Regions from separate parts of the Streptomyces sp. NPDC059989 genome, predicted to be linked through region 1. Evidence: riboswitches for the same ligand, from Rfam matches in the RefSeq annotation. Region 1 holds a riboswitch; each other region holds the start of a gene.
What was found. Region 1 has a riboswitch for cobalamin ahead of metE (5-methyltetrahydropteroyltriglutamate--homocysteine S-methyltransferase). Riboswitches for the same ligand answer to the same signal wherever they lie in the genome.
Positions count from the first base shown of each region.

Region 2: another riboswitch for cobalamin. It lies ahead of ACFWBN_RS21105 (energy-coupling factor ABC transporter permease); the one in region 1 lies ahead of metE (5-methyltetrahydropteroyltriglutamate--homocysteine S-methyltransferase).
Region 3: another riboswitch for cobalamin. It lies ahead of cobN (cobaltochelatase subunit CobN); the one in region 1 lies ahead of metE (5-methyltetrahydropteroyltriglutamate--homocysteine S-methyltransferase).
Region 4: another riboswitch for cobalamin. It lies ahead of ACFWBN_RS06300 (ribonucleoside-diphosphate reductase subunit alpha); the one in region 1 lies ahead of metE (5-methyltetrahydropteroyltriglutamate--homocysteine S-methyltransferase).

Region 1 is NZ_JBHWUO010000009.1:51,736-59,386, reverse strand. It holds gene ACFWBN_RS10395 (short-chain fatty acyl-CoA regulator family protein) at 1-1,005, opposite strand, end outside; gene aceA (isocitrate lyase) at 1,294-2,595, shown strand; gene aceB (malate synthase A) at 2,696-4,288, shown strand; gene ACFWBN_RS10380 (3-hydroxybutyryl-CoA dehydrogenase) at 4,285-5,151, shown strand; cobalamin riboswitch at 5,150-5,371, shown strand; gene metE (5-methyltetrahydropteroyltriglutamate--homocysteine S-methyltransferase) at 5,541-7,651, shown strand, end outside.
Region 2 is NZ_JBHWUO010000022.1:90,838-98,488, reverse strand. It holds gene ACFWBN_RS21120 (ATP-binding cassette domain-containing protein) at 1-515, opposite strand, end outside; gene cbiQ (cobalt ECF transporter T component CbiQ) at 512-1,261, opposite strand; gene ACFWBN_RS21110 (energy-coupling factor ABC transporter substrate-binding protein) at 1,265-1,600, opposite strand; gene ACFWBN_RS21105 (energy-coupling factor ABC transporter permease) at 1,600-2,295, opposite strand; cobalamin riboswitch at 2,324-2,571, opposite strand; gene ACFWBN_RS21100 (flavodoxin family protein) at 2,659-3,372, shown strand; gene ACFWBN_RS21095 (BTAD domain-containing putative transcriptional regulator) at 3,384-6,302, opposite strand; gene ACFWBN_RS21090 (hypothetical protein) at 6,297-6,440, shown strand; gene ACFWBN_RS21085 (hypothetical protein) at 6,491-7,006, opposite strand; gene ACFWBN_RS21080 (L-serine ammonia-lyase) at 7,144-7,651, opposite strand, start outside.
Region 3 is NZ_JBHWUO010000026.1:7,774-15,424, reverse strand. It holds gene cobN (cobaltochelatase subunit CobN) at 1-2,357, opposite strand, end outside; cobalamin riboswitch at 2,390-2,548, opposite strand; gene ACFWBN_RS23270 (cobalamin biosynthesis protein CobG) at 2,987-4,183, shown strand; gene ACFWBN_RS23265 (precorrin-8X methylmutase) at 4,220-4,867, shown strand; gene ACFWBN_RS23260 (precorrin-2 C(20)-methyltransferase) at 4,864-6,360, shown strand; gene ACFWBN_RS23255 (cobalt-precorrin-6A reductase) at 6,454-7,227, opposite strand; gene cobM (precorrin-4 C(11)-methyltransferase) at 7,217-7,651, opposite strand, start outside.
Region 4 is NZ_JBHWUO010000005.1:50,376-58,026, forward strand. It holds gene ACFWBN_RS06290 (hypothetical protein) at 7-216, shown strand; gene ACFWBN_RS06295 (ribonucleotide-diphosphate reductase subunit beta) at 292-1,308, opposite strand; gene ACFWBN_RS06300 (ribonucleoside-diphosphate reductase subunit alpha) at 1,308-3,707, opposite strand; cobalamin riboswitch at 3,844-3,978, opposite strand; gene ACFWBN_RS06305 (GNAT family N-acetyltransferase) at 4,020-4,517, opposite strand; gene ACFWBN_RS06310 (Uma2 family endonuclease) at 4,596-5,180, shown strand; gene ACFWBN_RS06315 (YbdD/YjiX family protein) at 5,226-5,420, opposite strand; gene ACFWBN_RS06320 (carbon starvation CstA family protein) at 5,420-7,651, opposite strand, start outside.

The DNA of each region.
Region 1 (7,651 bases):
GAATCCGGTGGCCGACTGCCGCTTGGACATGTTCCCGGCCCGGTCCACGCGGACGAAGGAGAACGGGACCCCGCGCAGCCGGGGCCGCTGGAGGGTGCTCAGGCGGTGGCAGACGGTCTCGTAGCCGAGGCCGAAGTGGTCGGTGAGGCGCTCGATGTCGTACCGGTACTCCTCGGCGGCCGTGTGGAAGGCGCGGTACGGGAGGATCAGCGCGGCGGCGAAGTAGTTGGCGATCCCGATCCGGGCCAGGGAGTGCGCGGTGGAGCCGGCCGGGAAGTCCTCCGCGGCCAGCCGGTCCAGCTCGTCGCCGTACTCCAGGAGGGCCAGCTGGGTGGCCATCCGGAACGCCTGCTGGCCCGGTCGCAGCCGGGCCGAGAGGTGCAGGACCCGGGCAGCGGGATCGTAGTGGTGGAGCCGTTCGGTGTCGGAGGTGATCCGCACCTGATGGCGCTCCGTCAGCCGCCGGGAGAGGGCGTGCAGGACATCGCCCGGCCGGATGCCGATCCCGCGCGCGAGCTCCTCGGCGGCGAGGTCGACCTCGTGCAGGTAGTTCTGGCGGCGGTAGAAGAACTCGCGGATCTCCTCGTGGGGCGAGCGGGGCGCGCCCGCGAGGGCGTCCCGGCTCTCCGCGGCGTCCGACAGCCGCTCGGCGAGCAGCTGGCTCCGACGGCCCAGGTCGAGCAGCACCTGGGCCACGGCGGGCATCCGGGAGGCGAGTTCGGCGAGGTCGGAGGGGGACACCCGGGCCTCGGCGACCTCTCCGGCGAGGGCTTCGCGCAGGTCCGCCACCAGCCGGCTCGCGTCGCGCTCCGAGAAGAAGCCGGGGTCGACGCCGAAGGCCTCCGTCAGCCGCAGCAGCACCGGCACGGTCAGCGGCCGCGAGTCGTGCTCCATCTGGTTGAGGTAGCTGGGGGAGATGGCGAGCACCCGGGCCAGGTCCGCCTGGCTCATCCGCCGCTCCTCGCGCAGCCGCCGCAGCCGCGCTCCCGCGTAGGTCTTGCTCACCGCGCCCCTCGCCCCCTCGCCGCTTCGCCCCTGCCCGTCCGGACAGCCGTCAGCCTACGCGAGGATCCCGCCGCTCCGGCCTTGGCAAGATTGGCAAAACCGCTTCCGAAGATTCGCAGAAGTTGGCATCCGTCCACGGTTGTTGGCACTGGGTGCCGCTGGGAGAGTCGTGCTGCGGGCCGCCGGAACCGGCGACCGAAGCGGGCGGGATCCGGCGGCCGCACCCCATTCCACGGCACGAAGTGCCATTCGTTGGCACCTTTTACGACTCTTGGAGACGGTGACGTCATGGCTCAGGCAGAGACGACGGCAGCAGCGGCGGACCTCGCGCAGCGGTGGGCGACCGATCCCCGCTGGGCGGGCATCGAGCGGACCCACGGCGCCGACGACGTGGTGCGGCTCTCCGGCAGCGTCCGTGAGGAGCACACCCTGGCCCGGCGCGGCGCCGAGCGGCTGTGGCGGCAGCTGCACGAGCAGGACTACATCCACGCCCTCGGCGCGCTGACCGGCGGCCAGGCCGTGCAGCAGGTACGGGCCGGCCTCCAGGCCATCTACCTCTCCGGCTGGCAGGTCGCCGCCGATGCCAACCAGGCGGGCCACACCTACCCGGACCAGAGCCTCTACCCGGTCAACTCCGTCCCCCAGGTGGTCCGCCGGATCAACAACGCCCTGCTGCGCGCCGACCAGATCGCCACCGCCGAGGGCGGCACGACAGGTTCGATCGATGGGGGGACGGACTGGCTGGCGCCGATCGTCGCGGACGCCGAGGCCGGTTTCGGCGGCCCGCTCAACGCCTTCGAGCTCACCAAGGCCATGATCGCGGCGGGCGCGGCCGGCATCCACTACGAGGACCAGCTCGCCTCCGAGAAGAAGTGCGGCCACCTCGGCGGCAAGGTCCTCGTCCCCACCTCCCAGCACGTGCGCACCCTCAACGCGGCCCGCCTGGCCGCGGACATCGCCGACGTCCCGACCCTGATCATCGCGCGGACGGACGCCCTCGCCGCCAACCTGATCACCAGCGACGTGGACGAGCGCGACGCGCGGTTCGTGACCGGCGAGCGCACCGCCGAAGGCTTCTACCGCGTCGAGAACGGCATGGCCCCGGTCATCGCCCGCGGCCTCGCCTACGCCCCGTACGCCGACCTCATCTGGGTGGAGACCGGCACCCCGGACCTCGACCAGGCCCGCGAGTTCGCCGAGGCGATCCACGCGCGGTACCCCGACCAGATGCTCGCCTACAACTGCTCGCCCTCCTTCAACTGGAAGGCCGCCCTGGACGACGACCAGATCGCCAAGTTCCAGCGCGAGCTGAGCGCGATGGGCTACCGCTTCCAGTTCATCACCCTGGCCGGCTTCCACTCCCTCAACCACGGCATGTTCGACCTCGCCCGCGGCTACGCCGAGCACGGCATGACCGCGTACGTCGACCTCCAGGAGCGCGAGTTCGCCGCCCAGGAGCACGGGTTCACCGCAGTCAAGCACCAGCGCGAGGTCGGCACCGGCTACTTCGACCTCGTCTCCACCGCCGTCAACCCCGCCTCCTCCACCACCGCGCTCGCCGGCTCCACCGAGGAGGAGCAGTTCCACTAGCACGGGCGCCGTCCACCGGTACCGACCCGGCGGGGGCCGGACCACCGTCCCGGTCCGGCCCCCGCCCCTTCCGCGACCGCCCTCTCCCTCAGGAGACCGCATGTCCACCCACGCACTGACCCGCCGTGTCCAGGTCCTCGGCGCACCGGGCGACCGTCACGAGGAGATCCTCACCCCCGAGGCGCTGGAGTTCATCGGCCGTCTCGACGCCGCCTTCGGCGAGCGCCGGCTGGAGCTCTTCAAGGAGCGCCGCCGCCGGGCGGCCAACCTGGCCTCGGGCACTCCGCTCGACTTCCCCATCGCCACCTCGACCGTCCGCGCCGTTCCCTCCTGGCGGGTGGCGCCTCCGGCGCCGGGCCTGACCGACCGCCGGGTCGAGATCACCGGCCCGCCCGACCGCCGGATGACCGTCAACGCCCTCAACTCCGGTGCGCGGGTGTGGATGGCGGACTTCGAGGACGCCACCGCGCCCACCTGGGAGAACGTGATCGGCGGCCAGCTGAACCTGCGGGACGCGATCGACCGGCGCATCGACTTCACCACCCCCGAGGGCAAGGAGTACCGGCTCGGGCAGGACCTCGCCACGATCGTGGTCCGCCCCCGCGGCTGGCACCTCCTGGAGGAGCACCTGGAGATCGACGGCCGTCCCGTTCCCGCTTCGCTGGTGGACTTCGGCCTGTACTTCTTCCACTGCGCCCAGCGGCAGATCGACGCCGGCCACGGCCCGTACTTCTACCTCCCCAAGCTGGAGAACCGGTACGAGGCCCGCCTCTGGAACGACATCTTCGTCCTCGCCCAGGACCTGCTCGGCATCCCCCGGGGCACGGTCCGCGCCACCGTCCTCATCGAGACGATCACCGCCGCGTTCGAGATGGAAGAGATCCTCTACGAGCTGCGCGAGCACAGCTCGGGCCTCAACGCCGGCCGCTGGGACTACCTCTTCAGCCTGATCAAGACCTTCGCGCACCGCACGGACTTCCTGCTCCCCGACCGGGCCAAGGTCACCATGACCGCCCCCTTCATGCGGGCGTACGGCGAACTCCTCGTCCGCACCTGCCACAAGCGCGGCGCCCACGCCATCGGCGGCATGGCCGCCCACGTCCCCGGCAAGGACCCGGCCGCCCACGAGGCCGCCCTGGCCAGGGTCCGGCTGGACAAGGAGCGGGAGGCCGAGGACGGCTTCGACGGCTCCTGGGTGGCCCACCCCGGCCTGGTCCCGGTCTGCCGGACCGCCTTCGACGCGGTACTCGGCGACCGGCCGCACCAGCTGGACCGCACCCGCGACGACGTCGAAGTCCGGGCCTGCGACCTGCTCTCGGTGCGCCGGATCAGCGGCCCGCCGACACCGGAGGGCGTACGCGCCAACGTGGCCGTGGCGCTGCGGTACTTCGACGCCTGGCTGCGCGGACACGGCGCGGTCGCCCTGTACGGGCTGATGGAGGACGCGGCCACGGCCGAGATCGCCCGGGTGCAGCTCTGGCAGTGGGTGCGCCACCGCGTCATCACCCGCGAGGACGTCCTCGGCCTCCTCGACGCCGAGTGCGCCGCGCTCGCGGCGGAACAGCCCGACGCCCTGGTGGCCGAGGCCCGCCGGATCCTGGAGGAGACCGCCCTCGGCCCCCTCCTGCCGTCCTTCTTCACCCCCGGGGCCTACGCCCGCCACCTCGTCCGCCGTACGGAGGCCCGCTCGTGACCATCCCCCTCAGCCGGGTCGGAGTCGTCGGAGGCGGCCAGATGGGCGCCGGCATCGCCGAGGTGTGCGCCCTCGCCGGGCTCGACACCCTCGTCTGCGAGGCCGACGCCCCCGCCGCCCGGGCGGCCCGCGAACGCGTCGCGACGTCCCTGGAACGGGCCGTCCAGCGCGGGAAGCTCGACCGCCTCTCCGCCGAGGACGCCCTCGCCCGCCTCGTCTTCACCAGCAGCCTCGACGAACTCGCGGACCGCCGCCTCGTCATCGAGGCCGTCACCGAGAACGCCGGGGCCAAGACGGAGCTCTTCACCGCACTCGACAAGATCGTCGAGGACCCGGAGGCCGTCCTCGCCTCCAACACCTCCGCCATCCCGATCATGCGCCTGGGCATGGCCACCGGCCGCGCCGACCGGGTCGTGGGCCTGCACTTCTTCAACCCGGTCCCCGTCCTGCCCCTCGTGGAGATCGTCTCCTCGCTGCACACCTCGGCGCGGACCGTGCGGGCGGTGGAGTCCTTCGTCCGCGACGCGCTGGGCAAGACCGCGATCCACTCCCGGGACCGGGCCGGCTTCGTCGTGAACAGCCTCCTCGTCCCCTATCTGCTCTCGGCCGTCCGCATGGCCGAATCCGGATACGCCACGCCCGCCGACATCGACGCGGGCATGGAACTCGGCTGCGCCCACCCCATGGGCCCGCTCAAGCTCGCGGACCTGATCGGCCTGGACACGGTCGCCGCCATCGCCGGGTCGATGTACGAGGAGTTCAAGGAGCCGCTGTACGCCCCGCCGCCGCTGCTCCAGCGGATGGTGCAGGCGGGGCTGTTGGGCCGGAAATCGGGTCGTGGTTTCCACACGTACAGCGGGTAGGCTTGCGAACGCAGCTGGTTCGCCCCCGTCCGCCAGGCGGGATGCGTCGTAAGAGGGAACCCGGTGGGAATCCGGGACTGCCCCGCAGCGGTGAGTGGGAACGACCGCCGTCATACGCACTGGACCCGGACGGGTCTGGGAAGCGACGGCCAGTAGGTGTCTGCCCGAGTGGCAGGCGTGCCCACGAGTCCGAAGACCTGCCCGTTGCCCGAGCGCGATCGACCGCGCCCGGTTTCCCGGTGACCTCGTGGGCGGGTCGGCGTGCACCTCAGGCGGAGCCTCCGTCGCGTACCCCTGGTACGCGGTCCCGGCGGTCCGCCCGTTCCGGCACCCTTCGCGCCTTCGGCCCCCACCGGGTCCATGGATACACGCTCGCGAAGGAGAGTTCCGTGACCACCCAGTCCGCAGCCGCGGCAGTACAGGCCACCGTGTACGGCTACCCCCGCCAGGGTCAGAACCGCGAACTGAAGAAGGCGATCGAGGGCTACTGGAAGGGCCGTGTCACCGCGGAAACCCTCCGGGAGACCGCCCGCGACCTGCGCCGGGCCAACTGGGCCCAGCTGGCCGAGGCCGGCATCACCGAGGTTCCGACCGGCGACTTCTCGTACTACGACCACGTGCTGGACACCAGCGTGATGGTCGGCGCCGTCCCCGCCCGGCACCGGGCGGCGGTCGCCGCCGACGCCCTCGACGGCTACTTCGCGATGGCCCGCGGCACCCAGGACGTGGCGCCGCTGGAGATGACCAAGTGGTTCGACACCAACTACCACTACCTCGTCCCCGAACTCGGCCCCGACACCGTCTTCACCGCCGACTCCGCCAAGCAGGTCGCGGAGCTGCGCGAGGCCCGCGCGCTCGGGCTGACCGCCCGGCCCGTGCTCGTCGGCCCGATCACCTACCTGCTGCTGGCCAAGCCGGCGCCGGGCGTCGCCCCCGGCTTCGAGCCGCTGACCCTGCTCGACCGGCTGCTGCCCGTCTACGCACAGGTGCTCGCCGATCTGCGGGCCGCCGGCGCCGAGTGGGTGCAGCTGGACGAGCCCGCCCTCGTCCAGGACCGGACCCCGGCCGACCTGGGGGCCGCGGCCCGCGCCTACCGGGAGCTCGGCGCGCTCACCGACCGGCCCAAGCTGCTGGTCGGCTCGTACTTCGACCGGCTGGGCGACGCCCTGCCGGTGCTCGCCAAGGCGCCCGTCGAGGGCCTGGCGCTGGACTTCACCGAGCGGGCCGCCGGCAACCTCGCCGATCTCGCCGCCGTGGGGGGCCTGCCCGGCAAGCGCCTGGTCGCGGGCGTGGTCAACGGCCGCAACATCTGGATCAACGACTACGCGAAGTCCCTCGCCACGCTGGGCACGCTGCTGGGCCTCGCCGACCGCGTGGACGTCGCCGCGTCCTGCTCCCTGCTGCACGTCCCCCTGGACGCCGCCGCCGAACGGGACATCGACCCGCAGGTCCGCCGCTGGCTGGCCTTCGCCCGGCAGAAGACCGCCGAGATCACCACCCTGGCCCGCGGCCTGGCCGGCGGCACCGACGCCATCGCGGCCGAACTCGCCGCCAACCGGGCCGACCTGGCCTCCCGCGCGCGCTCGGCGATCACCCACGACCCGGCCGTACGGGCCCGCGCCGCCGCGACCACCGCGGCCGATGCCCGCCGTCCGCAGCCCTACGCCGACCGGGCCACCGCCCAGCGGGCGCACCTCGGCCTGCCCCCGCTGCCCACCACCACGATCGGCTCCTTCCCGCAGACCCCGGAACTGCGCACCGCCCGCGCCGACCTGCGCGCCGGACGCATCGACACGGACGGCTACGAGGAGCGCATCAAGACCGAGATCCGCGAGGTCCTCGCCTTCCAGGAGAAGGCGGGCATCGACGTGCTCGTGCACGGCGAGCCCGAACGCAACGACATGGTCCAGTACTTCGCCGAGCAGCTGAGCGGCTACCTGGCCACCCAGCACGGCTGGGTCCAGTCGTACGGGACGCGCTACGTCCGCCCGCCGGTCCTCGCCGGCGACATCTCCCGTCCCGACCCGATGACCGTGCGCTGGACGGCGTACGCCCAGGCGCAGACGGGCCGTCCCGTCAAGGGCATGCTCACCGGCCCGGTCACCATGCTCGCCTGGTCCTTCGTACGCGACGACCAGCCGCTCGGCGACACCGCGCGCCAGGTCGCCCTCGCCCTGCGCGACGAGGTGAACGACCTGGAGGCGGCCGGGACTTCGGTGATCCAGGTGGACGAGCCGGCCCTGCGCGAGACCCTCCCGCTGCGGGCGGACGGGCACGCGGAGTACCTGGCCTGGGCCACCGAATCGTTCCGCCTCACCACGAGCGGGGTCCGGCCGGAGACGCAGATCCACACGCACATGTGCTACGCCGAGTTCGGCGACATCCTCCAGGCCATCGACGACCTCGACGCCGACGTCATCAGCCTGGAGGCCGCCCGCTCCCACATGCAGGTGGCGGACGAACTCGCGGGTGCGGGCTACCCGCGCGAGGTCGGCCCCGG
Region 2 (7,651 bases), on a different contig from region 1:
TCCAGCCCGGCCGTCGGCTCGTCCAGGATCAGCACCCGCGGAGCCATCGCCACCGCCCCCGCGATCGCCGCCCGCTTGCGCTGCCCGTAGGAGAGCAGGTGCGTCGGTCGGTTCCGCAGCGCCGTGATGTCCAGCGCGGCCAAGGCCGCGTCCACGCGCTCGCGGACCTCCGCCACCGGCAGGCCCAGGTTCATCGGGCCGAAGGACACGTCCTGTTCCACCGAGGCCGCGAACAGCTGGTCGTCCGGGTCCTGGACCACCAGCTGGACCGCCGTCCGCAGCCGGGTCAGGCCCGCGCGGTCGTAGGACACCGTCGCGCCGTCCAGGTGCAGCGCGCCCGAGCCCGGCCGCAGGCCCCCGCTCAGCAGCCGCATCAGGGTGGTCTTGCCGCTGCCGTTGCGGCCCAGCAGGACCAGTGCCCGGCCCTCGGCGATCCCGAAGTCGACGCCCGACAGCACGGCGGGGCCGTCCTCGTACGCGTAGCCCGCGCCCACCAGTTCCACCAACGGCCTCACAGGTACAGCTCCTTCAGTACGAGGGTCACGGCCGTCAGGGCCGCCGGCAGCGCCGCGGACGCGGCCAGGAACCGCCAGGACAGGGTCGCCTCCGGTACGAGCACTTGCAGCGTGCCGTCATAGCCGCGCCCGGCCAGGCCCGCCTGGAGCCGCGCCGCGCGGTCGAAGGCCCGTACGAACGAGGTCGCGGCGAGCCCGGCCAGCGAACGCCACGCCGCCGCCCGCCCGGTGGTGCCCAGGCGGGCCGCCTGCGCCTGGCGGACGCGGGCGAGGGAGTCGAGCAGCAGGAACCCGATCCGGTACATCACCAGGGCCACGTCGACCACCGGAGCCGGCACCCCCGCCCGGACCAGCCGCGGCAGCACGTCCGAGACCGGGGTGGTGAAGGCGAACAGCAGCACGCCGAGCGAGGCCGCCGAGGTGCGCAGCAGCAGCTCGACGGCGTGCCGGGGGCCGTCGGGGGCCCATGCGATCCACCCCTCGGGGCCGCCCACCGCGAACAGCAGCGGCAGCGCCCCGGTGAAGCAGAAGCCGAGCGGGATCCGGAAGGCCCGCCACAGCTGCCGCCCCGGCACCCCGGCGGGCCCCAGGAGCACGGCGAGGGTGGCGGCGGCGACCAGCGGCCCGCCGGGCCACGGCGGCAGGCACACCGCGGTGACCGTCAGCCCGATCCCCAGCAGGGCCTTCTCCAGCGGGTGGCGGTGGCGCCAGCGGCTGCTGTGTGCCGCCGCGTCGATCGGCAGCACCGCCTACGACTCCGTGGCGGACGGGGTCGCGGCCGCGGCGGCCGCCGCACCCTGGCGGCGGCCCTTGCGGACGCCGAAGTAGTACGCGAGCACGCCCGCGCCCAGAGCCGCCTGGAGGGCGAACAGGGCCGACTCCACCTCCCCGGAGGGGGGTTCGTACAGCGGCGAGAACCACGGCTCGTAGTCCGGCTTCAGCTCGGTGATGGCCGACTCCGCCTGCGCGTCGGCGCCGGTGAACGGCTCCTCCTTGTCGTCGCCCAGCCCCAGTGCGAGCGGGAGCACGGCCAGCGCCGCGACGAGGAGCAGCAGCAGGGTGTTGATCTTCGCGTTCCTGGTCATCAGACCGCCGCCTCCTGCTTCGACTTGCCCGAGGTGAGCTTCGCGACGCCGAGCCGGACCAGGTCCGACTTGCTCGACTGCATCAGCAGCCGCATCACGAGCACGGTCAGCAGGCCCTCGCTCACCGCGAGCGGGATCTGGGTGAGCGCGAAGATCTCACTGAACTTCACGAGCGAGCCCGTGAATCCGGTGGCCGCGTCGGGGAAGGCCAGCGCCAGCTGGACGGAGGTGACGCAGTAGGTGACCAGGTCGGCGAAGAAGGCGCCGCAGAACACGGCCACCATCAGCGGGGCGTTGGACTTCCGCAGCAGCCGGTAGATCCCGTAGCCCGCCCAGGGCCCGGCGATCGCCATCGAGAAGACGTTGGCGCCGAGGGTGGTGAGCCCGCCGTGCGCCAGCAGCAGCGCCTGGAAGAGCAGGGTGATCGTGCCGAGCACCGCCATGATCGGCGGCCGGAAGAGGATCGCCCCCAACCCCGTACCGGTGGGGTGGGAGCAGCTGCCCGTCACGGAGGGGATCTTCAGCGCGGACAGGACGAACGTGAACGCCCCGGACGCTCCGAGCAGCAGGGTGCTCTCCGGGTTGGCCTTCACCTCGCGGGTGAGGGCGCGCACACCGTGTACGACAAAGGGAGCGGACGCGGCGCCCCAGGCGACCGCGTGCAAAGGGGGCAGAAACCCCTCGGCTATATGCATGAGTGGGGAGACCTCTCCAGCACCTCGTGGATGGACAACGCGCCCCGGCCGGTCTCCTGGCTCACGGGTACTGATGCCCGGTCTCCGCCTTCCCGGGGCCGTGCGGTCTCCCGCGCGGGCCCAGTGGCTTCCCGTTGGGGGTCCCTCCCGGACGGAGTCCGGGGGAGATGGAGCCGTACTTCCCGATCACAGTGGCGAGGGCCGCACCGGTTTCCCACCGGTTTCCCGAACACCAAGGCCCGATGACCCTAGTCGGCCGTGCGGATGGGTAACAACTCGGGCGCGAGCCGTAGTCGTCCCGGCGGGTCCCCGGACGGGCGCCGCCCGGTGGCGGCGCGGGCCCGCCCCGCGGAGGCTGAGGGAGTGGCTGCCGACTACTCGTACCCGGACCTGACCGCCGTCTACGTGAACTGCACGCTCAAGCGCTCGCCCGAGACCAGCAACACCGAGGGCCTGATCGACAAGAGCCGCGCGGTCATGCACGCGGCCGGCGTCCGCACCTCGCTCATCCGCGCCGTCGACCACGACATCGCGACGGGCGTCTGGCCGGACATGACCGAGCACGGCTGGGAGAGCGACCAGTGGCCGGTCCTCTACAGCCAGATCATGGACGCCGACATCCTCGTGCTGTGCGGCCCGATCTGGCTCGGCGACAACAGCTCCGTGATGAAGCAGGTCATCGAGCGGCTCTACGCCTGCTCCTCGCTCCTGAACGAGCAGGGCCAGTACGCCTACTACGGGCGCGTCGGCGGCGCGCTGATCACCGGCAACGAGGACGGCGTCAAACACTGCGCCATGAACGTCCTCTACAGCCTCCAGCACCTCGGCTACGCGATCCCGCCCCAGGCCGACGCGGGCTGGATCGGCGAGGCCGGACCCGGGCCCTCCTACCTCGACCCGGGCTCGGGCGGCCCCGAGAACGACTTCACCAACCGGAACACCACCTTCATGTCGTGGAACCTGATGCACCTGGCCGCCCTGCTCAAGCGCGCGGGCGGCATCCCGGCGCACGGGAACCAGCGCTCGCTGTGGGACGCCGGCTGCCGCTTCGACTCCCCCAACCCCGAGCACCGCTAGGCCGTCTCCCCTCAGACCGCCGGAACCTCCGCCAGCGCCGACTCCAGGCGGGCCGGCAGCGGCCGGGCGTTCATCCGGCGGCAGCTCGCCGAGGCCTCCTCCAGCAGCGCCCGGGCTGCCGCCGCGTCCCCCGAGGCGAGCAGGGCGCGGGCGAGCGGCGGAGCCGCCAGGGCCCGTACGAGGCTCTGCCCCGACCGGCGGCCCAACTCGTCCGCCGCCCGCAGGTGCCGCAGCGCCTCGGCCGGCTCCCCGCGGTCCAGGGCGATCCGGCCCAGCCCGATCCGCGCCGCGCTCTGCCCGGCCAGATCGCCGGAGCCGCGCGTGTGGGCCAGGACCTCCCGGAAGCCCGCCGCCGCCTCGGCCGACCGGCCCAGCATCCGCTGCGCGTCCGCGACCCAGCGCAGCATGCACATCCGGGTCCAGGCCGCGCCGCCCAGCTCCGCCACGGCGAGGGCCTCGCGCAGCACCTCCAGGGCGCGGCCGGTCTCGCCGCGCGCCAGCAGCACCTGGCCGATGCCGCGCAGGGCGTGGGCCTGGCCGTGGCGGTCGCCCGCCGCCTCGAAGACGGCCGCGCCGCGCCGGCACCGGCGCAGCGCCTCGGCCGGGCGGCCCTGGATCCGGTCCAGGTAGGAGAGCACCCAGCCCGCGTACGCCACCCCGTGCGCGTCCCCGAGCTCCTCGAACAGCGCCTCACCGGCCGTCAGCACGGACCGGGCGGGCCCCCATTCCTCCCGGCAGGCCCGGTGCCGGCCCAGCCCCACCAGCATGACCGCCTCGCCCCGCCGGTCCCCGGCGGCCCGGGCGGCGGCCAGCCCCAGCTCCTGGACCGCCTGCCACCCGGCCAGGTCGCTGCGCAGGTCGAAGAGGTACTCGCCCGTCGCCGCGAGCTCCCAGCAGGCGTACGGGTCCACCCGCGTGGCCTGCCGGACCGCGCCGGCCAGCGCCGCCCGCTCGGCGCCCAGCCAGCGCACCGGCTCGGCCCGCGGCCCGGCGAGCACCGCCGGGTCCGGCACCCGGGCGGCGGTCCGGCCCGCGATCCCCGGGTAGTCCACGCCCTGGTGGGCCCGTCGGCCCTCGCGCACCAGCGCCACCCAGCAGGACAGCACCCGGCGTTCGACCGCCTGCCCGGGCCCGGCGAGTTCCCGCCCGAAGGCACGGACCAGGTCGTGCATGCGGTAGCGCAGCTGCCCGGCCTCGTCGCGGCCGGCCACCTCCAGCAGGTACCCGGCCACCAGGGCGTCCAGGGCGTCCTCCGCCGGGTCGAGGGGGCGGTCCAGCACGGCCGCCGCCGTCCAGGCGGCGAAGTCCGGGGCGTCCAGCAGGGCCAGGCCGCGCAGCAGGGCCCGCGCGTCGCCCGGCAGTGAGCGGTAGCCGAGCCGCAGCCCGGCCCGCACCCCGTCGAGCACGTCCAGCCGGGACCGCTCGTCCCCCAGGCGGGCCGCCAGCCGGGCCAGTTCCCGGTGGGGCAGCGCGGCCAGCTCGGCGCCGACGATCCGCAGGGCGAGCGGGAGCCGCCCGCACAGCCGCACCAGCTCCCGGGCCGCCTCCGGCTCGGCGGCCACCCGCCCGGCTCCGGCGATCCGGCCGAGCAGCCCGAGCGCACCCGCCTCGTCCAGCAGCGGGAGCTCCAGGGCGACCCGCCGGTCCAGTGCGGGCAGCCGGCGCCGGCTCGTGACGAGGACCCCGCACCCGGAACCGGGCAGCAGGGCCCGGACCTGGGACGCGTCGGCGGCGTTGTCCAGCACCACCAGCACCCGCCGTCCGGCCAGCAGGCTCCGGTACAGCGCCGCGCGCTCCCCGGCGCCGGCGGGCACCGCCGGGCCGTCGACGCCGAGGCCGTGCAGGAACCCGGCCAGGACCTCCGCCGGATCCGCGGCGGCCGTGGGGTCGGCTCCGCGGAGGTCGACGTAGAGCTGCCCGTCCGGGAAGGCTCCGCGCAGGCGGTGCGCGACCCGCAGGGCGAGCGCGGTCTTGCCGATGCCCGCCTGCCCGGTGACCACGCAGACCCCGCCGTCCGCTTCCCGCAGTCCCTCGGCGAGTGCGGCCGCCTCGGCCTCCCGCCCCACGAAAGCCGGGGTGGCGGCGGGCAGTTGGGCGGGCGGGCGGTCGGGTGCCCCGTCGCGCGGGCCGGGCTCGCTGCGCGCGGCACCGTGCTCCGGCCGTAGGCCACCAGGTGGGGCTCCGTCGGCATCGGCCGGACCGGCCCGCCACCGCGCGGCCCCCGCCGAGGCCGGCGGATCCGCGTCCGCAAGCAGCCGTGCGTGCAGCGCGCGCAGCCCGGGGCCCGGGTCCAGCCCGGCCTCCGCGGCCAGTCGCCGGCGCGCCGCGTCGAAGGCGGCCAGCGCCTCGCCGCGCCGCCCCGAGCGGTGCAGGGCCAGCATGTGCAGCTCCACCAGCCGCTCCCGCAAAGGGTGTTCGGCCGTCAGCTCCGCCAGTTCCCCGCACACCGAGGCGTGGCGCCCGAGGGCGAGGTCCGCGGTCAGCGCCCGCTCCACGCAGTCGAGCCGGTCCTGCTCCAGCCGCGCCGCCGCGGACTCGAAGACCCGCCCGCGCAGCCCGCCCAGCGCCACCGGCCCCCGCCACAGCTCCAGGGCCGCCCCCAGGAGCCGGCGCCTCTCGGCCGGGTCGTCCACGGCCTCCGCCGCCCGCCGCAGCAGCGCGAACTCCCGTACGTCCACCAGGGCCCGTCCCGGATCCAGGACGAACCCGGCGTCCGTGCGGGCCACTTGGAGCCCCCGTCGGCGCAGTGCGGCCGCCACGTTCTGGAGCTGCTCCCGCCCCGTGGCCGGCGGGTCGTCCCACACCGCCTGCGCCAGTCCGGCGGCCGGCACCACCCGCCCGGCCTCCAGCGCCAGCGCGGCCAGGACCCGCCGGCCGCGCGGCCCGCCCACTACGTCAACACGCAGGGCACGCTGGAGGAGTCCATGCACCCCAACGCCCACGGGCAGCGGGCCATGGCGGCCTGCCTCGGCCTGGTGGGCGCGGCGGCTCCCGGCCGGTACGCGTGCACGCAGGACTGGTTCGGCGACGGTGACCCGAGCCGGATGCGGATCCGGCCGGCGGGCTGACCGCACGGGGGCCCGGGGCGTGCGACGCCGCGGGCCTCCGGCCCGTCACCTCACCGGTTGACGTGGGAGATGTCCACGACGAACCGTTCCGGCGAGTGCAGGGTGTAGGCGCGGTAGTAGGGGATGGTGTCGAAGGCGGCGCCGAAGGTGACGTACCCCTCGTAGTCGCCGGTCATCGCGATGCCCTTGAGCTTGGGGAGGTTGATCTTCTGCAGCTTGGGGCCGTGGTAGACGTTGTTGCCCGCGTCGTCGTGCGCGGCGGCGGGGTTGAGGCGGATCTCCAGGAAGTACTTCCCGGCCAGCGGCACGGGCTTGCCGGACCCGTCGTAGACCAGTTGCGCGACGGGGGTGACGGTCACCGGGGGGACGTACCCCTGCAGGTCGATGACGATCCGGTCGAAGGTCGGATGCCCGCCCCAGCGGGCGTTGACCACGAGCGGGGTCTGGGAGGCGGCGGCGGAGGAGGCGGCGGTGGCGGCCGAGGCCGGTGCGGCCAAGGAGAGTCCGGCGACGAGCAGGATGCCGGTGGCCAGGGCCGCGAAACGCCGGCGATGCGGATGGATCATGACGTCCCCTCGATTCTCGAGAGACGGGGACAGAAAGGTGTCACCGCGTAGGACGCCGGGGCGCGGGACGCGGTTCCCGCGCATGGGTGTGCCTCGGGAGCCGGGCTCCCGGGGCACATCTCAGCGCGTGGACGGCATCAGCACTCGATGACGTTGACCGCGAGACCGCCGCGGGCGGTCTCCTTGTACTTGACCTTCATGTCGGCGCCGGTCTCCTTCATGGTCTTGATGACCTTGTCGAGGGAGACCTTGTGGCTGCCGTCGCCGCGCATCGCCATCTTGGCGGCGGTGACGGCCTTGACGGCGGCCATGCCGTTGCGCTCGATGCAGGGGATCTGGACCAGGCCGCCGACCGGGTCGCAGGTGAGGCCGAGGTTGTGCTCCATGCCGATCTCGGCGGCGTTCTCGACCTGCTCCGGGGTGCCGCCCAGGACCTCGGCGAGGGCGCCGGCCGCCATCGAGCAGGCCGAGCCGACCTCGCCCTGGCAGCCGACCTCGGCGCCGGAGATCGAGGCGTTCTCCTTGAACAGCATGCCGATCGCGCCCGCGGCGAGCAGGAAGCGGACCACGCCGTCCTCGTCCGCGCCCGGGACGAAGTTCGTGTAGTAGTGCAGCACCGCCGGCAGGACGCCCGCCGCGCCGTTG
Region 3 (7,651 bases), on a different contig from region 1:
GCGGCCACGACGTGGGCGATCTCGTCCGTGGTGCCGGCCAGGCGCGGGACGACCTCGCGGGCGGCGAAGTCCAGCACCGCGGCGACGTCCGCCGAGTGTTCCGCCGCGACCGAAGCCACCGCCGACGGGTCCCAGCCCGCGTCCTCCATCGCCTGGACCAGGGCGCGCGCCTGCTCCTCCACGGCGTCCGCCGAGGTGCGGGTCGCCGCGGACTCGTCCAGACCGAGGGCTTCGCGCAGACCCGGAAGGGCCGTCGTACCGCCCCAGATCTGGCGGGCGCGCAGGATCGCGAGGACCAGGTTGACGCGGGCCGCACCCGTCGGGGCGCCGCCGAGCACGTGCAGGCCGTCGCGGATCTGGGCGTCCTTGACCTCGCACAGCCAGCCGTCGACGTGGAGCAGGAAGTCGTCGAAGCCGTCGTCGTCCGGGCGCTCCTCCAGACCCAGGTCGTGGTCGAGCTTCGCCGCCTGGATCAGGGTCCAGATCTGCGCGCGGATGGCCGGCAGCTTGGCCGGGTCCATCGCGGAGATCTGGGCGTACTCGTCCAGGTGCTGCTCCAGGCGCGCGATGTCGCCGTACGACTCCGCGCGGGCCATCGGCGGCACCAGGTGGTCGACGAGCGTGGCGTGCACGCGGCGCTTGGCCTGCGTGCCCTCGCCCGGGTCGTTGACCAGGAAGGGGTAGATCAGGGGGAGGTCGCCGAGCGCGGCGTCGGGCGCGCAGGACGCCGACAGGCCGGCGTTCTTGCCCGGGAGCCATTCGAGGTTGCCGTGCTTGCCCAGGTGGATCATCGCGTCGGCGCCGAAGCCGCCGTCCTCCGCGCGTGCCTGGATCCAGCGGTACGCGGCCAGGTAGTGGTGCGACGGAGGCAGGTCCGGGTCGTGGTAGATCGCGATCGGGTTCTCGCCGAAGCCGCGCGGCGGCTGGATGAGGATGAGGAGGTTCCCGCGGCGCAGGGCCGCCAGGACGATGTCCCCCTCCGGGTTCGCCGAGCGGTCCACGAACATGTTGCCGGGGGCCTCGCCCCAGTGCTCCTCGACGCTCTCGCGCAGCTCGGCGGGAAGCTCGGCGAACCAGCGCCGGTAGTCGGCGGCCGGGATGCGGACCGGGTTGCGGGCCAGCTGCTCCTCGGTCAGCCAGTCCTGGTCGTGGCCGCCGGCCTCGATCAGGGCGCGGATCAGCTCGTCGCCGTCGCCCGAGACCAGGCCGGGGATCTGGTCGGCGGGGCCGAAGTCGTAGCCGCCGGCGATGAGGGTGCGCAGCAGCTCCACGGCGCTGGCCGGGGTGTCGAGACCGACCGCGTTGCCGATGCGGGAGTGCTTGGTGGGGTACGCGGAGAGGACGAGGGCGACCTTCTTGTCGCGGCGCTCGATGTGGCTGAGGCGGGCGTGGCGTACGGCGATCCCCGCGACCCGCGCGGCCCGCTCGGGGTCGGCAACGTAAGCGGGCAGGCCGTCCTCGTCGAGCTCCTTGAAGGAGAACGGGACGGTGATCAGGCGGCCGTCGAACTCGGGCACGGCGACCTGGGTGGCGGCGTCGAGGGGGGACAGGCCCTCGTCGTTCTCCTCCCAGGTGCTGCGGGAACCGGTGAGGCACAGGGCCTGGAGGATCGGCACGCCGAGGGCGGCGAGGGCGCCCGCGTCCCAGGACTCGTCGTCCCCGCCCGCGGAGGCGGTGGCGGGGCGGGTGCCGCCGGCCGCGAGGACGGTCGTGACGATGGCGTCGACGCCCTCCAGCGCGGCCAGGAGCTCCGGCTCCGGGGTGCGGAGGGAGGAGACGTAGAGGGGGAGCGCCTGCGCGTCCTTGGCCTCGATGGCCTCGCACAGGGTGTGCACGAAGGCGGTGTTCCCGCTCATCTGGTGGGCGCGGTAGTAGAGCACGGCGACCTTGGGGCCGGTGGTGTGCTGCGCGGTGCGCTCCAGGGGGCCCCAGGTGGGGGCGCCGGCGGGGGGCTCGAAGCCGTGGCCGGTGAGCAGGACCGTGTCCGAGAGGAAGCGGGCCAGCTGGTCGAGGTTGGCGGGGCCGCCGTGGGCGAGGTAGCCGTGCGCTTCGGCGGCGATGCCGATGGGGACCGTGGAGGCCTCCATCAGCTGGGCGTCCGGGGCCTGTTCGCCGGTCAGGACCACGACCGGGCGGGTCTGGCCGGGGGCGAGGAGCAGGTCGAGGCCCTCCTGCCAGGCGCGGAGCCCGCCGAGGAGGCGTACGACGACCAGGTCGACTCCGTCGAGGAGGCCGGGGAGGTCGTCGAGGGGAAGGCGGGAGGGGTTCGCGAACCGGTACGGGACGGGGGCGTCCCCCGTGTTCGCTGCGCGAGCGCTGAGCAGATCGGTGTCGGACGTCGACAGCAGCAGGATCATGCGGCGGCAGGCCTTCCTCGGGGTTTCCGCGCCCCGGGCAGTGAGGACAGCGGGAGTTCCTGACTCACCCTTTGGCCGTTGGCTGCCGGGTTCACAGTGGCGGGACCGCGCCGGACTTCCACCGGGCTTCCTCCCATGTCGCCGTCCTCGGCGACGGCGGGCCGTGTGGTCCGCCGGAAGGTCATCTTAGGGGGCCCTTTCCCTGGCCGGGAGTGGGGGTGGTCTGGGGGCGGCGCCGTTGCCGGGGCTCTGCCGGTGCGTTCGCACTGGCGTGGACGGGCGGATTCGGCTGCGGCGCCGTCGCCGGGGCTCTGCCCCGGGCCCCGCGCCTCAAACGCCGGCGGGGCTGAAAAGACCTGGGGCTCCGCCCCAGACCCCGCGCCTCAAACGCCGGCGGGGCTGGATATGGCCGACGTAGGGCTGGATGTGGCCGGCTTGGTGCTGGATGTGGCCGGCGTGGTGCTGGAGGTGGCCCGCGTGGGGCTGGAGGTGGCCCGCGTGGGGCTGGAGGTGTGGGGCGGGCACGCCTTGGATGGGGCGGCCGGCGGGGGTGGATGTGGCTGGTCGGGAGGGGTGGGGTGGTGACGGACACAGGTCGGGGGAGGGGAATCGTGGGTATGCTCGCCGCCATGCCCCAGCCCCCTTCCGACGCAGTGCGGGACGAGCCCGTCATACGGGAGCGCGGCGACGCCTGCCCCGGCGCCCTGCGCCTGCACGCGGCCGACGACGGGTTCCTGGCGCGGGTCCGGATTCCCGGCGGGCTGCTCGACGCCGCGCAGGCCGCCGCGCTGGCGGAGGCCGCGGATTGGTTCGGGGACGGGTACCTGGAGCTGACCTCGCGCGGGAACGTGCAGCTGCGCGGGCTTTCCGACGGTTGCGGTGGCGAGTTGGCCGAACTGCTCGGCGCCGCCGGGCTGCTGCCCCGGCCGAGCCACGAGCGGATCCGGAACATCGTCGCCAGCCCGCTGGCCGATCCGGCCCCGGTGCGCGCCCTGGACCGGGCGCTGTGCGCCGAGCCGAAGGCCGCCGCGCTGTCCGGCCGGTTCCTGTTCGCCGTCGACGACGGGCGAGGGGACGTGGCCGCCCTCGACCCCGACGTGACCCTGCTCGCGCAGCCCGGCGGCCGGGTGCTCGTTCGGCTCGGTGCGGCGCCGGCCGCCGTCGAGGTGGCCGCCGCCGATGCCGCGGCCGCCGGCCTGGAGGCCGCCCTCCACTTCCTCGACGCCGCGGCCGCCGCCGGGACGCGGGCCTGGCGGATCGCCGAGCTGCCCCCCGAACACGCCCTGGACGTCGAGGAGTTCGCCGCACGGCTGGAGAGTGCCGGAATTCGTGCGCGGTATGTTCCCGACGCCCCCCGTCCGTACGCGGACCCGCCCGCGCCCGGCGTGCACGCGGGCGCGCTCTGCGTCCTGATCCCCCTCGGCCGGCTCGACACCGCGCAGTGGCGGCAGCTGCCCGGCGATCTGCGGATCACACCGTGGCGCAGCATCGTCGTCACCGACACCGCCGCCCGTCCCGCCGGGCTCGTCACCTCGCCCGACAGCCCCTGGGAGTCCGTCACCGCCTGCACCGGCCGGCCCGGCTGCGCCAAGTCCCTGGCCGACGTACGCGCCGACGCGCGGGCCGTCGCCGAGCGGACGCGGGGCCCCCTGCCCGTGCACTGGTCCGGCTGCGAACGCCGCTGCGGGCATCCGCGCGGCACGGCCTGGGTGGACCTGGTGGCCACGCCCGACGGGTACCGGCTCGGCGCGGACCCGGTGGCACGCCACGAACTGGCCGCGACCCTCGCCGCCGCGCGCAACCCACTCCATGTTCCTGGTTCCTGAAGACAAAGACCACAGTCCCGAAGACGCAGTGAAGAGATGAGCGAGTACACAGTGTTTGAGTACGAGAAGGACGGCGCAGCGATCTACCGCCAGTCCTTTGCCACGATCCGCGCCGAGGCGGACCTCTCCGGGCTGCCCGCCTCCGTCGCCCAGGTCGCGGTGCGCATGATTCACGCCTGCGGCATGACCGACCTGCCGAAGGACCTCGGCTACACCCCGGACGTCGTGCTGCGCGCCCGCGCCGCCCTCACCGCCGGTGCGCCGATCCTGTGCGACGTGCAGATGGTCGCCAGCGGCGTCACCCGCAAGCGGCTGCCCGCCGGCAACGACGTGATCTGCACCCTCTCCGACCCGGCGGTCCCCGAACTCGCCGCGAAGATGGGCACCACGCGCAGCGCCGCCGCCCTCGAAGTCTGGCGCGACCGGGGCCTGTTGGAGGGCTCGGTGATCGCCGTCGGCAACGCGCCGACCGCGCTCTTCCGGCTGCTGGAGATGATCGAGGAGGGCGCCCCGCGCCCGGCCGCCGTCATCGGCGTCCCCGTCGGCTTCATCGGCGCCGCCGAGTCCAAGGACGCCCTCGCCGAACACCCCTCGGGTCTCGACCACTTGATCGTGCGGGGCCGCCGCGGCGGCAGCGCCATCGCGGCCGCCGCCGTCAACGCGATCGCGAGCGAGGAAGAATGAGCGACATCGCCAAGGGGCGGCTGTACGGGGTCGGGCTCGGGCCCGGCGACCCCTCCCTGATGACCCTGCGCGCCGTCGAGGTGATAGGCGAAGCGGACGTCGTCGCCTACCACAGCGCCCGCCACGGCCGTTCCATCGCCCGCTCGATCGCCGCGAAGCACCTGCGCGCGGACCACGTCGAGGAGCCGCTGGTCTACCCGGTCACCACCGAGACCACGGACCACCCCGGCGGCTACCAGGGCGCGATGGAGGAGTTCTACGAGGCCGCCGCCGCGCGCCTCGCCGCCCACCTGGACGCGGGCCGGACCGTGGCCGTGCTCGCGGAGGGCGATCCGCTCTTCTACAGCTCGTACATGCACATGCACAAGCGGCTCGCCGACCGCTACGAGACCGAGGTCATCCCCGGTGTCACCTCCGTGAGCGCCGCCGCCGCCCGGCTCGGCACCCCGCTCGTGGAGGGCGAGGAAGTCCTGACCATCCTCCCCGGCACCCTGCCCGAGGAGGAGCTCACAGCCCGCCTCGCCGCCACCGACTCGGCGGTCGTGATGAAGCTCGGCCGGACCTTCCCGGCCGTGCGCGGGGCGATGGACAAGAGCGGCCGGCTGGCCGAGGCCCGCTACGTCGAGCGCGCCACGATGGAGGGGGAGCGGACCGGCCGGCTCGCCGACACCGACCCCGAATCCGTGCCCTACTTCGCCGTCGCGGTGGTGCCCAGCCGGATCGGCAACCCGGGCAGCGTCCCGTCCGGTCCCGGCGAGGTCGCGGTCGTCGGCACCGGTCCCGCCGGGCCGCTGTGGCTGACCCCCGAGACCCGGCGGGCGCTGGCCGACGCCGAGGTGCTGGTCGGGTACACGACGTACCTGGACCGGGTGCCCGTGAAGCCGGGCCAGATCCGGCACGGCTCCGACAACAAGGTGGAGTCGGAGCGCGCCGAGTTCGCCCTCGACCTGGCCCGCCGCGGACAGCGGGTGGCCGTGGTCTCCGGCGGCGACCCGGGGGTCTTCGCCATGGCCACCGCGGTCCTGGAGGTCGCCGGGCAGGCGGAGTACAAGGACGTTCCCGTACGGGTCCTGCCGGGGGTGACTGCGGCCAACGCGGCAGCCGCCGCGGCCGGCGCCCCGCTCGGCCACGACTACGCCACCATCTCCCTCTCGGACCGGCTCAAGCCGTGGGAGGTCATCGCGGAGCGGCTGCGCGCGGCCGCCTCGGCGGACCTGGTGCTCGCCCTGTACAACCCCGGTTCGCGCAGCCGCACATGGCAGGTGGCGCAGGCCCGGGAACTCCTGCTGGAACTGCGTTCGCCCGAGACCCCGGTGGTCGTGGCGCGCGACGTGGGCGGTCCGGAGCAGTCGGTGCGGATCCTCACGCTCGCCGAACTGGAGCCGTCCGAAGTGGACATGCGCACGCTCCTGCTGATCGGCTCCTCGCAGACCCGGGTCACCGAGCGCGCCGACGGCTCGCGGATCACGTGGACCCCGCGCCGCTACCCGTGACCGGCTGAGGCGTTGTCGGACGGAGGGCCCGGGGCGGTGAACCACCCCGGGCCCTCCGCCGTCCTACGGTGAATCCGCCTACGGTGAATCCGCCTACGCGGAATCCGCGACGCCGAGCCACCGCAGGGCCGCGGCCACCGAATCCGCCTCCGGTACGCCCTCCGGCACGGCGGGGCGGCGTACGACGAGGACCGGGATGCCCGCCTCGCGGGCGGCCGTGAGCTTGGGGGCGGTGGCCGAGCCGCCGCTGTCCTTGGTGACCAGCACGTCGATCCGGTGGCGGGCGAGCAGCTCGCGCTCGTCGGCCAGGGTGAACGGGCCGCGGGCGAGGAGCACTTCGAGGTGCGGCGGGGCCGGCGCGGCCGGCGAGTCCACCGAACGCACCAGGAACCAGGTGTCGGTCAGGGGCGCGAAGGTGTGCAGCCCCATCCGGCCGGTGGTCAGGAACGCCCGGCTGCCGAGCGAGGGCAGTACCGCGGCCGCCTCTTCGAGGGAGTCGACGAACCGCCAGTCGTCGCCGGCTCCCGGAGTCCAGCCGGGACGCCGCAGCGCCAGCAGCGGGACGCCCGTGAGCGCCTCCGCCTCGGAGGCGTGGAAACTCATCCGCTCCGCGAAGGGGTGGGTGGCGTCGACGACGCGCGTGACGTCATGGCCGACGATCCAGCCCGCGAGGCCCGCGATGCCGCCGAAGCCGCCGATCCTGGTGTCGCCCGGCGGGAGCACCGGCGAGGTGACCCGGCCCGCGAGCGACGTGGTCACCTGGACCGAGGGGTCGGGCGCCAGCGCCTCCGCGAGCTGCCTGGCCTCGGTCGTACCGCCCAGGATCAGTACGTGGTGGGCCGGTCGGAGGGCCGGCTCAGCAGACATGCCGGTCGCGTTCGGCGGAGTACAGGTGGCTGTCGCGGAACTGCTCGGCGCCCAGCGTGCGGCCCACCACGATGACCGCGGTGCGGACCAGGCCGTGCTCCTTCACCTGGGCCGCGATGTCGGCCAGCGTGCCGCGCAGGATCAGCTCGTCGGGGCGGCTGGCCATCGCCACCACCGCCACCGGGCACTCGGCCCCGTAGTGCGGCAGCAGTTCGTCGACGACGCGGTCCACGTAGCGGGTGGCCAGGTGCAGCACCAGCAGCGCGCCGCTGCGGCTCAGCGTGGCCAGGTCCTCGCCCGGCGGCATCGGGGTGGCCTGCTGGGCGATCCGGGTGAGGATGACCGTCTGGCCGACGGTGGGGACGGTCAGCTCCCGCTTCAGGGCGGCGGCCGCCGCCGCGAAGGCCGGGACGCCCGGGACGAC
Region 4 (7,651 bases), on a different contig from region 1:
GGAGTCATGAACAGCTTCCTGAACTACCTCGCCGTCCTCGCCGTCGCCGCCCTGCTGCTCGCCCCGGCGCTCTACGGGATCGTCCGCGACCGCAGGATCGACCGCCAGATCCGCGCAGCCCAGCAGCGCGAGCAGCTCATCCGCCACGGCCACCGGCGCCCGCAGCCCCGCCCCCGTGCGGCCCGTATCGCCCTGCGCCACGCGCCCGGCAAGTGAACGACGAAGGCCCGGCAGGTGATCTCCTCACCCGCCGGGCCCGCGATCAGCAGACGCTCCGCGCCGTCGCCCCGACTAGAAGTCCTCGTCCAGGTCGACCGTGCCCTCGACCGCGACCTGGTAGGCCGACGGACGGCGCTCGAAGAAGTTCGTCAGCTCCTGGACGCCCTGCAGCTCCATGAAGGAGAACGGGTTCTGCGAGCCGTACACCGGCGGGAACCCGAGACGGACCAGGCGCTGGTCCGCGACGCACTCCAGGTACTCGCGCATCGACTCGGTGTTCATGCCCGGCAGGCCGTCACCGCACAGGTCGCGGCCGAACTGCAGCTCCGCCTCCACGGCCTCCTTCAGCATGTCGGTGACCTGCTGCTGGAGCGCGTCGTCGAAGAGCTCCGGCTCCTCCTTGCGGACCGTGTCCACGACCTCGAAGGCGAAGTTCATGTGCATGGTCTCGTCGCGGAACACCCAGTTGGTGCCGGTGGCCAGGCCGTGCAGCAGACCGCGCGAGCGGAACCAGTACACGTAGGCGAAGGCGCCGTAGAAGAACAGCCCCTCGATGCACGCCGCGAAGCAGATCAGGTTCAGCAGGAAGCGGCGGCGGTCGGCCTTCGTCTCCAGCCGGTCGATCTTCTCGACCGAGTCCATCCACTTGAAGCAGAACTGCGCCTTCTCGCGGATGGAGGGGATCTCCTCGACCGCGTCGAAGGCGGCCGCGCGGTCGTCCGGGTTGGGCAGGTAGGTGTCGAGCAGCGTCAGATAGAACTGGACGTGCACGGCCTCCTCGAACAGCTGGCGCGACAGGTACAGGCGCGCCTCAGGGGAGTTGATGTGCTTGTAGAGCGTCAGCACCAGGTTGTTCGACACGATCGAGTCGCCCGTCGCGAAGAACGCGACCAGGCGGCCGATCATGTGCTGCTCGGCCGGCGTCAGCTTCGCGAGGTCGGCGACGTCCGAGTGGAGGTCGACCTCCTCGACCGTCCAGGTGTTCTTGATCGCGTCCCGGTAGCGCTCGTAGAAGTCCGGGTAGCGCATGGGTCGGAGAGTCAGCTCGAAGCCCGGGTCGAGCAGGTTCTTCTTGTCGTTGGAGCTCATTACTGGCAGGCCTCGCAGGACTCGGGGTTCTCAAGGGAGCAGGCCAGCGCGTCGGCGTCGACGGCCTGCGGGAGCGGTGTGGCGGCCGCCGGGACGGCGGAGCCGGACGCGGCGCGGGCGATCTTCGTCGCGGGGCGCGAGCGCAGGTAGTACGTGGTCTTCAGGCCCTGCTTCCAGGCGTACGCGTACATCGAGCTGAGCTTGCCGATGGTGGGCGTCTCCAGGAACAGGTTCAGCGACTGCGACTGGTCCAGGAACGGCGTACGGGCAGCCGCCATGTCGATCAGGCCGCGCTGCGGGATCTCCCACGCCGTGCGGTACAGCTCGCGGACCTCGGCCGGGATCCAGCCGAAGCCCTGGACCGAGCCGGAGGACTCGCGCAGCGCCTCGCGGGTCTGCGCGTCCCACACGCCGAGCTGCTTCAGCTCTTCCACCAGGTAGCCGTTGACCTGGAGGAACTCGCCGCTCAGCGTCTCGCGCTTGAAGAGGTTGGAGACCTGCGGCTCGATGCACTCGTACACGCCCGCGATCGAGGCGATCGTCGCCGTCGGGGCGATGGCCAGCAGCAGCGAGTTGCGCATGCCGGTCTTCGCGACCCGGGCGCGCAGCGCGTCCCAGCGCTCCGGCCAGTTCAGCTCGACGTCGTAGTGGTCCGGGTGCAGGACGCCGCGCGCGGTGCGGGTCTGCCCCCAGGCCGGCAGCGGGCCGCTGCGCTCGGCGAGGTCGCAGGAGGCCTCGTAGGCGGCCAGCATGATGCGCTCGGAGAGCTTGGTGGACAGGGCCTTCGCCTCGGGGGAGTCGAAGGGCAGCTTCAGCTTGAAGAAGACGTCCTGGAGGCCCATGGCGCCCAGGCCCACCGGCCGCCAGCGGGCGTTGGAACGGCCCGCCTGCTCGGTCGGGTAGAAGTTGATGTCCACCACGCGGTCGAGGAACGTGACCGCGGTGCGGACGGTCTCGTCGATCCGCTCCCAGTCGATCTCGCGACCGTCCGCCGTGTCGATGACGAACGCGCCCAGGTTGACCGAGCCGAGGTTGCAGACGGCCGTCTCGCCGTCGTTGGTGACCTCGATGATCTCGGTGCAGAGGTTGGAGGAGTGGACGACCGTGCCCGGCTCGGCGGTCTGGTTCGCCGTGCGGTTGGAGGCGTCCTTGAAGGTCATCCAGCCCTGGCCGGTCTGCGCGAGGGTGCGCATCATCCGGCCGTACAGGTCGCGGGCCGGCATGGTCTTGCGGGCCAGGCCCGACTCCTCGGCCTTGCGGTAGGCGGCGTCGAACTCGTCGCCCCACAGGTCGACCAGCTCGGGCACGTCGGCCGGGGAGAACAGCGACCAGTCGGCGTCCGCGTTCACGCGGCGCATGAACTCGTCCGGCACCCAGTGCGCCAGGTTCAGGTTGTGCGTACGGCGCTGGTCCTCACCGGTGTTGTCGCGGAGCTCCAGGAACTCCTCGATGTCCGCGTGCCAGGTCTCCAGGTAGACGGCGGCGGCGCCCTTGCGGCGCCCGCCCTGGTTCACGGCGGCGACGGAGGCGTCGAGGGTCTTCAGGAACGGCACGATGCCGTTGGAGTGGCCGTTCGTACCGCGGATCAGCGAACCGCGGGCGCGGATGCGGGAGTACGAGAGGCCGATGCCGCCGGCGTGCTTCGACAGGCGCGCGACCTGGTGGTAGCGGTCGTAGATCGAGTCGAGCTCGTCCAGCGGGGAGTCCAGCAGGTAGCAGGAGGACATCTGCGGGTGCCGGGTGCCGGAGTTGAAGAGCGTGGGGGACGACGGCAGGTAGTCGAGGCGGCTCATCAGCCGGTACAGCGAGGCCACTTCCTCGACGGCCGCGATGCTGTCGTCCTCGGCGAGGCCGCAGGCCACGCGCAGCATGAAGTACTGCGGGGTCTCGATGACCTGGCGGGTGATGGGGTGGCGCAGCAGGTAGCGACTGTGCAGGGTGCGCAGGCCGAAGAAGCCGAACCGGTCGTCCGCGCCCTCGGCGAGGGTGTGCTCCACCAGCGAGTCCAGGCGGGCCGCGTGGGTCCGTACGAACTCGGCCGTGCGGTCGGCGATGAGCCCTTCGCGGTGGCCGACCTCGACCGAGGCGGAGAAGGAGGTGGAGCCCTGGCCGACGGCCTCGTCGCGCACGGCCAGCGTCAGCAGGCGGGCGGCGAGCCGGGAGTACGCCGGGTCCTCGGAGATCAGCCCGGCGGCGGCCTCCGTGGCGAGCCCGCGCAGCTCGGCCTCGTCGGCGGCCGCGCTGCGGCCGCGCAGCGCGGCGGCGGCGACCCGGCCGGGGTCGGTGTCGGGGAGGTCGGCCGTCAGCTCGGTGAGGGTACGCAGCAGCGTGGCCCCCGGGCCCTCGGTGTTGTCGCCAGAAGTGGACTCGGCGCGCGGTGCGGAAGGCGCGATGGTCACGGCGGGAGCTCTCCCTCGCTCGGCCGGCCGTCGGCGGGGCGCGAGCGGGCGCATGCGGGCGTGGCAGGAACGCGTACACCGCATGGCGTCCACCGGCCCAACCGCGAGGCCCGGACGTATCGGCACCCGGTTCGGTCGAGCCGGGCGCGCTGTCGGCAGGTCTTCGGACTTGCGCGTACACCAATGGGTGTACTTCATACCGTTGCGGGACAGTTCCGGATTCACACCGGATTCCCCTGCGGCGACAGCAGCCATGAGCATACATGTGGGGGGCCGTTGATGCGCGACCCCCCACATGTAGTGTCGGCGTGGCTACAGCGCGAGCCGATACGTCAGCAGGGTCAGGCCTTCGATCGGGGCCCAGTCCCGCTCGGGAGTGCGTACGAAGCCCAGCCGCGCGTAGATCCGGTGGGCGCCGGCCATGCTGCGCTGGGTGGACAGCACGATCGCGGTGACGCCCTCGACGGCCCGAGCCCGGTCGATGCACGCCCGCACCAGGGCCTCGCCGGCGCCCCGGCCGCGCCCCTCCCGGGCCACGGCGAGCATCCGGAACTCGGCCTCGTCCGGCCCGGCGATATCGCAGAGCGGACTCCCGGGCGCGGCGAAGGTGACGCCGCCCAGGATCCGGCCGTCCTGCTCGGCGACGAGCACCTCGGCCTCGGCGGCCCGCCCCGCCACGTCCCGCAGCACGTTCAGGTAGTGGTCGTCCTCGTTGAAGTCCAGATGCCCGTCGGCGAGGTAGGCCTGCGCCGTGATCTCGCCCAGCTCCGCGTACTCGGCGGCCCGCACCGCCCTGATCACCATGTCCATGCGGTCGAGTGTGCCGGACGGGTGTCGGTGCCCGGCGCTATCGTCGGATACAGCACCGTCGAGGAAGGCGAGCGAGGCATGGCCGTCATGACCGAACATCCCCACCTGTCGACCGAGTCCTTCGAGCACCTGGCCCGTATAGCCGCCCGCGAGGAAGAAGGGCTGCGACTGGAATTCATCGGTGGGGTACTGAGGAGCAAGGCCATGCCGGACGGGGACCACGGGCGGATCATTCTGTGGCTGACCCGGATCTGTATGCAGCACCACCCGGACTTCTGGCTGCACCCAGGGCAGGGGATCAAGGCGGAACACTACCGGGAGGGTCGTGCCATTCCGGACGGGGTTCTGGCGCACGAGGACGCGTTCGTCGGACAGGGTGACTGGGTGGATCCGGGCCCGATCCTGATGGCCGTCGAGGTGACCTCGTGGGACTCCGACACCGAACAGCGCGACCGGGTCGAGAAGCCGCGCGCTTACGCGGAGACCGGTATCCCCGTCTACCTGCTCATCGACCGGCTCAAGTGCCAGGTTCTCGTCCACAGCGACCCGGATGGCGGCCGTTACGAGACCGTGCGCACCGTTCCTTTCGGTAAGGAAGTCAAGCTCCCCGACCCCGTCGGCATCACCCTCCAGACCGAGCCCCTCAAAGACTGGGTGCGCTGAGCACGCCGAAGGGCCCCGCCGGGCGGCGGGGCCCTTCGTATGCGCTCAGCAGCAGCGGAAGCCCTCGCGGGGATCCGCCTCGCGGGCGTCCGTGCGGGCGCGTTCGAACTCCCGGCGGCTCGGGACCTCCGCGTCCGGGTCGTGGGAGCGGGCGTGGGCGACGTACCGGTCGTAGGCCGCCTCGCCCGAGAACTCCCGTAGGTAGAACCGGGCCCTCGCCAGCGTGCCGCGCAGGCTCATCAGGCCACCGGCTCCTTCGCGCGGCCGCCGCCCGAGTCGAGGCCGGCCGCGGTGAGCTCCGCCTTCTCCTCGGCGGTCGGGATCAGCCCGGCCGGGGCGATGATCTTCGACTCGGTCCACGGGACCTCGGAGAGCTTCACGGACTCCGGGCTGCCGATGGCCTTGAAGCAGGTCCGGGCCGCGTCCGCCAGCACGATGATGATCAGGATCGCGAACAGCGCGGACAGCGCGCCGTCCACCGTGGCGTTGGTGACCACGGTGTGCATGTCGTCCATGTTCTTCGCGGGCGGCAGTACCTTCCCGGCGTCGATCCCGCTCTGGTACTTGTCGCGCTGCGCGAAGAAGCCGACCTTCACGTCCTCCGAGAAGATCTTCTGGTAGCTCGCGGTGAGCGTGACGGCCACGTCCCACGCCAGCGGAACACCCGTCACCCAGGCCCACTTCAGCCGGCCGGACTTGACCAGCAGCGTGGTGCAGACGGCCAGGGCCACCGCCGCGAGCAGCTGGTTCGCGATGCCGAACAGCGGGAAGAGCTGGTTGATGCCGCCCAGCGGGTCCTTGATGCCGACCCACAGGAAGTAGCCCCAGCCGCCGACGACGATGGCGCTCGCCAGCCAGACGCCCGGCTTCCAGCTGACGTTCCTGAAGGACTTGTGCACGTTGCCGAGGGTGTCCTGGAGCATGAACCGCCCGACGCGGGTGCCCGCGTCGACCGTCGTCAGGATGAACAGCGCCTCGAACATGATGGCGAAGTGGTACCAGAAGGCCTTCATGCCGGCGCCGCCGATGACGGCCGAGAAGATCTCCGACATTCCGAGTGCGAAGGTCGGCGCGCCGCCCGTACGGGACAGCAGGCTGGTCTCCTCCACGTCCTTCGCGGCCTGCGCGAGCGCCTCCGGGCTGATCGCGAAGCCGAAGTTCGTCACGGCCTGCGAGGCGGTCTCGACCGTGGTGCCGATGACGCCGCCGGGGGAGTTGACCGCGAAGAAGAGGCCGGGCTCGATGATGCAGGCCGCGATCATCGCCATGATGGCCACGAAGGACTCGGTCAGCATGGCGCCGTAGCCGATGACCCGGACCTGGGTCTCCTTCTGGATCATCTTCGGGGTGGTGCCCGAGGAGACCAGCGAGTGGAAGCCGGACAGGGCGCCGCACGCGATGGTGATGAAGACGAACGGGAACATCGAGCCGGCGAAGACCGGGCCGTCGCCGCGGGTCGCGAAGTCGGTGACCGCGGGCATCTTCAGGGTCGGCATCGCGATGACCACGCCCACGGCGAGGAGCGCGATGGTGCCGACCTTCATGAAGGTGGAGAGGTAGTCGCGGGGCGCGAGCAGCATCCACACCGGCAGCACCGACGCGACGAAGCCGTACGCGATCATCCAGACGACCAGCGTCTCCTTCTCCAGGGTGAAGGTGTCGGCGAGGGAGGACTCGGCGACCCAGCCGCCCGCGACGATGGCGAGCAGCAGCAGCGCGACGCCTATCACGGAGACCTCGGTGACCCGGCCCGGCCGCAGCACGCGGAGGTAGAAGCCCATGAAGAGGGCGATCGGGATGGTCATGCCGATGGAGAAGACGCCCCACGGGGAGTGCGCGAGCGCGTTCACGATGACCAGCGCCAGCACCGCCAGCAGGATGATCATGATGGCGAACACGGCGACCAGGGCGGCGGCCCCGCCCACGGGGCCGATCTCGTCCCGCGCCATCTGGCCGAGCGAGCGCCCGTCGCGGCGGGTGGAGAAGAACAGCGTGACCATGTCCTGGACGGCGCCCGCGAAGATCACGCCGGCCACGATCCAGATGGTGCCCGGCAGGTAGCCCATCTGGGCGGCGAGCACGGGCCCGACGAGCGGGCCGGCGCCGGCGACGGCCGCGAAGTGGTGGCCGAAAAGCACCCGCCGGTCGGTGGGATGGAAGTCGACACCGTTGTCAAGGCGTTCGGCGGGGGTGGCCCGGGTCTTGTCCACCTTCAGGACGCGGTGGGCGATGAAGCGCGCGTAGAAGCGGTAGCCGATGGCGTACGAGCCCAGCGCGGCCGCGAGCAGCCAGGCGGCCGAGATCTCCTCGCCGCGCGAGAGGGCCAGGACGCCCCAGCCGATGGCCCCGACGAGTCCGACGAGCACCCACACGGCGATGGACTTCGGGGAGGTCGAGGACGTCAGAGAAGGCGAGTCCGGCGTGGTGCCCGGACTCGCCGCGTCCCGTTCTGTTCCGGTTGAATCCGGTTT